One region of the Pseudomonas sp. GW821-FHT01C01 genome, then DNA from elsewhere that is predicted to be linked to it. Evidence: predicted binding sites of a transcription regulator. Region 1 holds the regulator's gene; each other region holds the start of a gene.
What was found. The regulator sigma-54, encoded in region 1, starts transcription at its own class of promoters, with help from an activator protein. The targets are predictions, from matches to a motif close to ANTGGCATNNANNTTGCTNT.
Positions count from the first base shown of each region.

Region 2: the regulator sigma-54 is predicted to act here: its motif matches at 1,331-1,350, upstream of AC07XF_RS08710 (flagellar basal body rod protein FlgF).
Region 3: the regulator sigma-54 is predicted to act here: its motif matches at 2,084-2,103, upstream of AC07XF_RS25105 (circularly permuted type 2 ATP-grasp protein).

Region 1 is NZ_JBWKXF010000028.1:61,101-64,360, reverse strand. Features, by position in the region: gene lptA (lipopolysaccharide transport periplasmic protein LptA) at 1-55, shown strand, start outside; gene lptB (LPS export ABC transporter ATP-binding protein) at 55-780, shown strand; gene AC07XF_RS17800 (RNA polymerase factor sigma-54) at 964-2,457, shown strand; gene hpf (ribosome hibernation-promoting factor, HPF/YfiA family) at 2,532-2,840, shown strand; gene ptsN (PTS IIA-like nitrogen regulatory protein PtsN) at 2,853-3,260, shown strand, end outside.
Region 2 is NZ_JBWKXF010000009.1:32,432-35,691, forward strand. Features, by position in the region: gene AC07XF_RS08705 (sigma-54-dependent transcriptional regulator) at 1-1,140, shown strand, start outside; gene AC07XF_RS08710 (flagellar basal body rod protein FlgF) at 1,405-2,145, shown strand; gene flgG (flagellar basal-body rod protein FlgG) at 2,191-2,976, shown strand; gene flgH (flagellar basal body L-ring protein FlgH) at 3,028-3,260, shown strand, end outside.
Region 3 is NZ_JBWKXF010000059.1:4,548-7,807, forward strand. Features, by position in the region: gene speE (polyamine aminopropyltransferase) at 1-791, shown strand, start outside; gene AC07XF_RS25095 (hypothetical protein) at 988-1,221, shown strand; gene AC07XF_RS25100 (ribonuclease E inhibitor RraB) at 1,432-1,776, shown strand; gene AC07XF_RS25105 (circularly permuted type 2 ATP-grasp protein) at 2,136-3,260, shown strand, end outside.

The DNA of each region.
Region 1 (3,260 bases):
CATCGATATGGTGATCCAGCCGAAAAAGAAAACCGACGAGCAAAAGGCCCAGTAATGGCAACTCTGAAAGCTCAGCATCTGGCCAAGAGCTACAAGAGCCGCCAGGTCGTGCGTGATGTCAGCCTGTCCATCGACAGCGGTCAGATCGTCGGCCTGCTTGGCCCCAACGGCGCCGGCAAGACTACCTGCTTCTACATGATCGTCGGCCTGGTACAGGCCGACCAGGGCCGCGTCCTGATCGATGACCTGGACGTCAGCCACCAGCCGATGCACGGTCGCGCGAACGCCGGTATCGGCTACTTGCCGCAAGAAGCATCGATCTTCCGCAAACTGTCGGTGGCCGACAACATCATGGCCATCCTCGAGACCCGCAAGGAACTCGACAAGGCCGGTCGTCGCAAGGAACTGGAAAGCCTGTTGCAGGAATTCCACATCAGCCACATCCGCGACAACCTCGGCATGAGCCTGTCCGGTGGTGAGCGCCGTCGCGTGGAAATCGCCCGCGCCCTGGCCACCAACCCGAAATTCATCCTCCTCGACGAACCTTTCGCCGGCGTGGACCCGATTTCGGTCGGCGACATCAAACAGATCATTTACCACCTCAAGGCCAAAGGCATTGGCGTGCTGATCACGGACCACAACGTTCGTGAAACCCTGGATATCTGCGAAACGGCCTATATCGTCAACGACGGCCAGTTGATCGCCGAAGGTGACGCCGAAACCATCCTGGCCAACGACCTGGTCAAGGAAGTGTACCTGGGCCATGAGTTCCGCCTGTAAGCGCTGAAGCAGTCATGGCGAATGCCAGACCGCTGTAGCGATAAAAATCAACAGGTTTTTATTGTTACAGCGCTCTAGGCAAACACTTCAGTTTCGGGCATATAATTTGCTTATGTTTGGCGCTCCGGCGCCCTGTAGTGGATGGCGCATGCGCGCCGGCGAATAAGGTGTTAAGCCCCTGCCATGAAACCATCGCTAGTCTTGAGAATGGGCCAGCAGCTGACGATGACACCGCAGCTGCAACAGGCCATCCGCCTGCTCCAATTGTCGACCCTGGACCTGCAACAGGAAATCCAGGAGGCCCTGGAGTCCAATCCGATGCTCGAACGCCAGGAAGAAGGCGACGACTTCGACAATTCCGACCCCTTGGCCGACAACACCGAACAAAAGCCCAACACTGACATCCAGGAACCCTCCTACCAGGAAAGCGCCCCGACGGTTGACAACCTCGATGAGGGCGACTGGAACGAGCGCATTCCCAACGAACTCCCCGTCGACACCGCGTGGGAAGACGTTTACCAGACCAGCGCCAGCAGCCTGCCCAGCAATGATGATGACGAGTGGGACTTCACCACCCGCACCTCGGCCGGCGAAAGCCTGCAAAGCCACTTGCTGTGGCAACTGAACCTGGCTCCGATGTCCGACACCGATCGCCTGATCGCCGTGACCCTGATCGACTGCATCAACAATCAGGGCTACCTGGATGAAACCCTCGAGGAGATCCTCGAAGCCTTCGATCCGGAACTGGACATCGAACTGGACGAAATCGAAGCGGTCCTGCACCGCATCCAGCAATTCGAGCCCGCCGGCATCGGCGCCCGCAACCTGGGCGAATGCCTGCTGCTGCAGTTGCGTCAGCTGCCCGCCAAGACCCCTTGGCTGGCCGAGGCAAAGCGCCTGGTCACCGATTACATCGACCTGCTTGGCAGCCGCGACTACAGCCAGTTGATGCGCCGCATGAAGCTCAAGGAAGATGAACTGCGCCAGGTCATCGAGCTGGTCCAGAGCCTCAACCCGCGTCCTGGCTCGCAGATCGAGTCCACCGAAGCCGAGTACGTCGTTCCTGACGTTATCGTGCGCAAGGACAACGAGCGCTGGCTGGTGGAGCTGAATCAGGAGTCGGTGCCACGGCTGCGGGTCAACGCCCAGTACGCCGGTTTCGTGCGCCGCGCCGACACCAGCGCCGACAACACATTCATGCGCAATCAGTTGCAGGAGGCCCGCTGGTTCATCAAGAGCCTGCAAAGCCGTAATGAAACCCTGATGAAAGTGGCCACCCAGATCGTCGAGCATCAGCGCGGCTTCCTCGAATATGGCGACGAAGCCATGAAGCCGCTGGTCCTGCATGACATCGCCGAAGCGGTCGGCATGCATGAGTCGACGATTTCACGGGTGACCACCCAGAAGTTCATGCACACCCCCCGGGGCATTTATGAACTCAAATACTTTTTCTCCAGTCATGTAAGCACCTCCGAAGGCGGCGAATGCTCGTCCACAGCGATCCGCGCGATCATCAAAAAACTGGTTGCCGCGGAAAATCAGAAAAAGCCGTTGAGTGACAGCAAGATCGCTGGTTTACTGGAGGCACAAGGCATTCAGGTGGCCCGCCGCACCGTCGCCAAGTACCGCGAATCCCTCGGGATCGCGCCTTCGAGCGAACGCAAGCGGTTGATGTAGGGCCACGCCACAGCGTTCCAGTGGTAGATCATCTGATCTACCGCTTTATGCACTGGCAACGAAGGAGAAGCTGTATGCAAGTCAACATCAGTGGACACCAACTGGAAGTGACCGAACCTCTTCGCACCTACATCGGCGAAAAACTCGAACGATTGGAGCGACATTTCGACAAGATCACTAATGTGCAGGTCACGATGACCGTCGAAAAACTGAAGCAGAAAATCGAAGCCACGCTGCATATTCCCGGAAATGAAGTGGTCGCAAACGCGGAACATACCGATATGTACGCCGCGATCGACGCACTCACCGACAAGCTGGATAAACAACTCAAAAAGCATAAGGAAAAGACCCAGAGCCTCCTTCAGGGCGCAACCGGTCGTTAACACTCCCAACCCATGATCCGACTTGAAAGTATCCTGACCCCCGGCCGTTCCCTCGTGAACGTGCCGGGCGGCAGTAAAAAGAAAGCCCTCGAACAAATTGCCAATCTGATCGCCCGCGAAGTGCCGGCTCTGGAGATGCAAGATGTCTTCGAGGCGCTGATTGCCCGTGAAAAACTCGGTTCCACCGGTTTTGGCAACGGCATCGCTATTCCACATTGCCGCCTCAAGGGCTGTGTTTCGCCCATCAGTGCATTGATGCACCTCGACGCCCCTATCGATTTCGACGCCATCGACGGCGCGCCGGTTGACCTGTTGTTCGTACTGCTGGTCCCGGAAGCAGCTACCGATGCGCACCTTGAACTGCTGCGACAGATCGCCAGCATGCTCGACCGCAAGGATGTCCGCGAAAAACTGCGTCAT
Region 2 (3,260 bases), on a different contig from region 1:
AACAAGTCGCGGATCAACGGGCTGCGGGTCAAGGTCAAAGGGGACGTGTTCCTGGCCGACATCGCGCCGCTGCAATCGGAACATGACGACAGTGAGGCCATGGCCGGTGCGGTGCTGACATTGCATCGCGCCGATCGGGTGGGCGAACGCATCTATAACGTGCGCAAGCAAGAATTGCGTGGCTTCGACAGCATTTTCCAAAGTTCGAAAGTGATGGCCGCTGTTGTACGCGAAGCGCGACGCATGGCGCCGCTGGATGCACCGCTATTGATAGAAGGGGAAACCGGCACCGGCAAAGAGTTGCTGGCGCGGGCCTGCCATTTGGCCAGTCCTCGGGGGCAGTCGCCATTGATGGCGCTCAATTGCGCCGGTCTGCCGGAGTCGATGGCCGAGACGGAATTGTTCGGTTATGGCCCGGGTGCTTTCGAAGGCGCGCGGGCCGAAGGCAAGCTCGGGCTGCTGGAGCTGACGGCGGGCGGTACGCTGTTTCTCGATGGCGTCGGGGAAATGAGCCCGCGCTTACAGGTGAAATTGCTGCGCTTCCTGCAGGACGGTTGCTTCCGTCGTGTGGGCAGCGATGAAGAGGTCTACCTCGATGTGCGGGTCATTTGCGCGACCCAGGTCGACCTGTCCGAGTTGTGCGCGCGCGGCGAGTTCCGCCAGGACCTGTATCACCGCTTGAATGTGTTGTCGCTGCACATCCCGCCGTTGCGCGAGTGCCTCGACGGCTTGACGCCGCTGGTGGAGCACTTCCTCGATCAGGCCAGTCGGCAGATCGGATGCCCGTTGCCCAAACTCGCCCCGGCAGCCATGGAGCGGCTCAGTCATTACCATTGGCCCGGTAACGTGCGGCAACTGGAGAACGTGTTGTTCCAGGCGGTTTCCCTGTGCGACGGCGGCACGGTCAAGGCCGAGCACATTCGTCTGCCGGATTACGGCGTGCGTCAGCCCCTTGGCGATTTTTCGCTGGAAGGCGGGCTGGACGAGATCGTCGGGCGTTTCGAGAAGGCTGTGCTGGAACGGCTGTATTCCGAGCATCCGAGCAGTCGGCAACTGGGCAAGCGACTCGGTGTTTCCCACACCACCATTGCCAACAAGTTGCGTGAGTACGACGTTGGCAAAGAGTCGGGTATCGCCTAGGTCCTGTAGCAGCTGCCGAACGCAGCCTCGCAGGCTCGGCAGCTGCTACAGAGGTTTCGGCGAACTCTTAAGGTCGACGTTTGCCGTAAGCGGCATGACACCGCCGGTTTTTCGTCTCTGATACAAATCACAAATCCCCTCTGAATCCTCCAAGTCCCCTGTTTGCCGGGCCTCGCACCGCCGAAAACAAGTTGGTCTGCAAATTGCTTATGGCTCAGCAGTACAGCAGTGGACGGCAAACGTCCGGCAGGCAGAGGAAAGAGTGTGGACAAGTACCTTTATGTGGCAATGACCGGCGCCAGCCAGAATGCACTGGCGCAAAAGGCTCATGCCAACAACCTCGCGAACATCTCCACCAACGGCTTCCAGAAAGACCTGGAGCAGGCCCGTTCGATGCCGGTGTTCGGTGACAGCTTTCCGGCGCGTGCGTTTGCCATGTCCGAACGCCCGGCCACCGATTTCTCTCCGGGCTCACTGGTGGAAACCGGTCGCGACCTCGACGTTGCCGTGCAAGGCAACGGCTGGATTGCCGTACAGAATCCCGATGGCGGTGAAAGCTATGTGCGCACCGGCAGCCTGAACGTTGACGCCCTGGGCGTGCTGCGCGCCGGCAACGGCATGCCGGTCATGGGCAATGGCGGGCCGATTGCCGTGCCGCCCGAGCAGCAGATCGAAGTCGGTGAGGACGGCACCATCAGCATCCGCGCGATGGGCGAAGGGCCGCGGGTGATGGCTGAAGTCGACCGCATCAAGCTGGTCAACCCGGACTTCAAGAACATGACCAAGGGCCTGGACGGTTCGATCCACACCAAGGACGGCAAGCCGGCGCAGGCCGATGCCAACGTCAAGCTGGTGTCCGGGTTCCTCGAGTCGAGCAACGTCAATGCCGTGGAAGAGATGACCTCGGTACTGGCCTTGTCCAAGCAGTTCGAGCTGCACATCAAGATGATGAACACCGCCAAAGACGATGACCAGGCCATGGCTCGGGTCTTGCAGATCAGCTAATTACCAGAACGTCGCGCCGTAAAACAGGCGCACGAGGAGAATCGAATGCTTCCGGCTCTATGGGTTGCCAAAACAGGTCTGTCCGCCCAGGACACCAACCTGACCACCATTTCCAACAACCTGGCCAACGTGTCGACCACGGGTTTCAAACGTGACCGCGCCGAGTTCCAGGACCTGCTCTACCAGATCAAGCGTCAACCAGGCGCCCAGTCGACCCAGGACAGCGAACTGCCGTCGGGTCTGCAACTGGGTACCGGTGTGCGCATCGTCGGCACCCAGAAAAACTTCACCGCCGGTAGCCTGCAAACCACCGAGCAGCCACTGGACATGGCCATCGACGGTCGCGGTTTCTTCCAGATCCTGCAACCGGACGGCACCACGTCCTACACCCGTGACGGTACGTTCCACCTGGACTCCAACGGCCAGATCGTCAACGCCAGCGGCTTTGCCCTGGAGCCGGCCATTGTCATTCCGAACGACGCGCAGACCTTCACGGTCGGCCGCGACGGCACTGTGTCCATCACCGTTGCCGGCAACCCGGCTGCCCAGGTGATCGGCAACTTGCAAACCGCCGACTTCATCAACCCGGCGGGCCTGCAGGCCGTGGGCAACAACCTGTTTCTGGAAACCGCTGCCAGTGGCGCGCCACAGGTCGGCACACCGGGCCTGAACGGTTTCGGCACCATGCTGCAGAACACCCTGGAAACGTCCAACGTCAGCACCGTTGAGGAGATGGTCAACATGATCACCACCCAGCGTGCCTACGAGATGAACTCCAAGGTGATCTCCACCGCCGACCAGATGCTCTCGTTCGTAACGCAGAATCTGTAATCAGTCTATGAGGCGGCCATGAGGCTGCCTGCAACACCGTGAGGTAGGGTCATGAATCGCTATGTATCTGTTCTGGCACTGAGTGGGATCACCGCGCTCGCAGGTTGCGTTCCTGCGACGCCCAAGCCGAATGACCCTTACTACGCTCCGGTGTTGCCGCGCACGCCGTTGCCGGCGGCCGCGAACAACGGCTCGATCTATCAGGCCGGTTTCGAACAGAACCTTTACAGCGACCGCAAGGCGTTCCGGATCGGTGACATCATCACCATCACCCTGAACGAAAA
Region 3 (3,260 bases), on a different contig from region 1:
AAGTGCGCACCGAACACCAGCACCTGGTGATCTTCGAAAACCCGCGCATGGGCCGGGTAATGGCGCTGGACGGCGTGATCCAGACCACCGAAGCCGACGAATTCATCTACCACGAAATGCTCACCCACGTGCCGATCCTCGCCCATGGCACCGCCAGGCGCGTGTTGATCATTGGCGGCGGCGATGGCGGCATGTTGCGTGAAGTGGCCAAGCACCGCAGTGTCGAGCACATCACCATGGTCGAGATCGACGGCACCGTGGTCGACATGTGCAAGGAGTTCCTGCCGAACCACTCCAAGGGTGCATTCGATGATCCACGCCTGAACCTGGTGATCGACGACGGCATGCGTTTTGTCGCCACCACCACTGAAAAATTCGACGTGATCATTTCCGACTCCACCGACCCGATCGGGCCGGGCGAAGTGCTGTTCTCGGAAAACTTCTACCAGGCCTGCCATCGCTGCCTGAACGAAGGCGGCATCCTGGTGACCCAGAACGGCACGCCGTTCATGCAGATCGAAGAAGTGAAGACCACCGCCGGTCGCCTGCGCAGCCTGTTCCCGGACTGGCACTTCTACCAGGCTGCCGTGCCGACCTACATCGGCGGCTCGATGACCTTCGCCTGGGGCGCGACCAATACCGCTTATCGCAAGTTGTCCCGCGAAACCCTGCAACAGCGCTTCACGGGCAGCGGCATCATCACCCGCTACTACAATCCTGAAATCCACATCGGTGCCTTCGCCTTGCCGCAATACGTGTTGCAGGCGGTGAACAAGCCAAGCAACGACTGATCTTTCAGTCCACGCACCAAACCTGTGGGAGCGGGCTTGCTCGCGAAGAAGGCGTGTCAGTTGACAGAGTTGCTGGCTGACACACCCTTTTCACGAGCAAGCCCGCTCCCACACTGAATTGCGGCGGAACAATTAGCCAGCTAACAAGGTCGAGATAGATGTAAGCCCATCCATGGGTTTTATCGAGGAGGCAGCAATGCAAAAGTGGAAGGTCACTTTCGTGGATGATCATGGCGAAACTGTCGACGAGGTCTTCGAGTGCAATGAGCGCCCGGACAACGAGCGCGCCGCCAAGCTCATCAAGGCCCGGTTTCTTCCTGTCGCCGCCGAACTGGATCTGAACGATCTGGAGGGGCGGACCGCCGATGCATGCGTCAAAGAACTCAAGTTTCAGAACAGCATTCAAATCCTCGGTATTTCTCCAATCTGAACGACACCTGTCGCATTCACATCCAGACCTTGGCAGAGGCTCTATCTTGAGGCTACTCTGCAAGCGAGATCAGCGATTGAATCGCTAAGGTCTGGTCTTGTCAGCTCCATGCTTGTTTCCCGCCGGCTCATTGGTTGCCGTCGCTCGCGCTGTTCGGTTGCGGGTGAGGGAGTACGGAAAGTCTATCCATCGTTTTGAGGAGGACGTTTCATGAGCACAGCCTATCAAGAAGACATCAGCAGCAGCGTGCTGCGCCGCATGAAAGAAGGCGGTTTTGACTTTTCGCGGTTTCATCCCATCGAGTTCTACGCCATTTTCCCGGACGAGGAGCGGGCACGCAGGGCGGCAGGTCATTTCCACCGTGGTGAATCCCTGAATGCGCAAGTCAGTGTGCGCGACGATGGCGCCTGGGCGCTGGAGTTGAGCAAAGTCATGTATGCCACCTACGACGACATCGGCGACTTCGAACAGGGTTTTGAAGCGGTAGTCGAGCCGTTGGGCGGCATTATCGAAGGCTGGGGTGTGAAACAGGAGGTACGAGGGCGACTCGCATAACCTTATGAACAGTGACAACCGGCAATGACGGCTGACCTTCGGGTTGGCCGTTTTCATTTTCGCCGCCAGGAAATTGAACACGACCCCTGTAGGAGCTGGCTTGCCAGCGAAAGCGTCCTCCTTGAGCAACACATGACTTAACGACCCCTTCGCCGGCAAGCCGGCGCCTACAGGCTATGCTGGTGATAGGCGAACACCACGCCTTGCAATGAAGCGGGGGCGATCAGGTTGGGGCATTTACCGCACAGGATTGGTGCGGTGCGTGCGCAGTGATTATCCAACTGATTGATATCAAAGCGTTTATGCCGCTGGCACGGGCCTTGCGAAGGTCTGGACGTCCGAGTGACAAGGAGTACGGCATGATCCGCACCTATTTTGATGAGATGTACGATGCCGGCGGCCAGGTCCGCCCGCATTATCGGGAGTTTGCCCGTTGGCTGGCCGAGACGCCTGACGAGCTTCTGGCACAACGGCGACGCGAGGCCGATCTGTTGTTTCATCGCGCCGGGATTACCTTCACGCTCTACGGGGACGAGCAGGGCACAGAGCGCCTGATTCCATTCGATACCATCCCCCGCAGCATCCCCGCCAGCGAATGGCGGATTGTCGAGCGGGGCTGCATCCAGCGGGTCAAGGCGTTGAACATGTTCCTCGCCGACCTCTATCACGAGCAGCGCATCATCAAGGCCGGGATCATTCCGGCCGAGCAGGTGCTGGCCAACGAGCAGTACCAGTTGGCAATGCAGGGCCTGGATCTGCACCGCGATATCTATTCGCACATCTCCGGTGTCGACCTGGTGCGCGACGGCGACGGCACCTACTACGTGCTCGAAGATAATCTGCGTACACCGAGCGGCGTCAGCTACATGCTCGAAGACCGCAAGATGATGATGCGCCTGTTCCCCGAACTGTTCGCGGCGCAACGCATCGCCCCTATCGACCATTACCCGAACCTGCTGCTCGACACCCTGAAAAGCTCAAGTCCCATCGATAACCCGAGCGTGGTGGTGCTGACGCCGGGGCGCTTCAACAGTGCGTTCTTCGAGCATGCGTTCCTGGCGCGGGAAATGGGCGTGGAACTGGTCGAGGGCGCTGACCTGTTCGTGCGAGACGACAAGGTCTACATGCGTACTACAGACGGGCCGAAAGCGGTCGACGTGATTTATCGTCGCCTTGACGACGCCTTCCTCGATCCTCTGGCCTTCAACCCGGAATCGATGCTCGGCGTGCCAGGGCTGCTGTCGTCCTATCGTTCCGGCAACGTGGTGCTGGCCAATGCCATCGGCACCGGGGTGGCGGACGACAAGTCGGTGTATCCGTTCGTTACCGACATGATCCGTTTCTACCTTGATGAAGAACCGATCCTGAAGAACGTGCCGACCTGGCAATGCCGCAATCCATCTGAGCTGTCCCACGTCCTGGCCAATCTTCCAGAACTGGTGGTCAAGGAAACCCAGGGCTCCGGCGGGTACGGAATGCTGGTG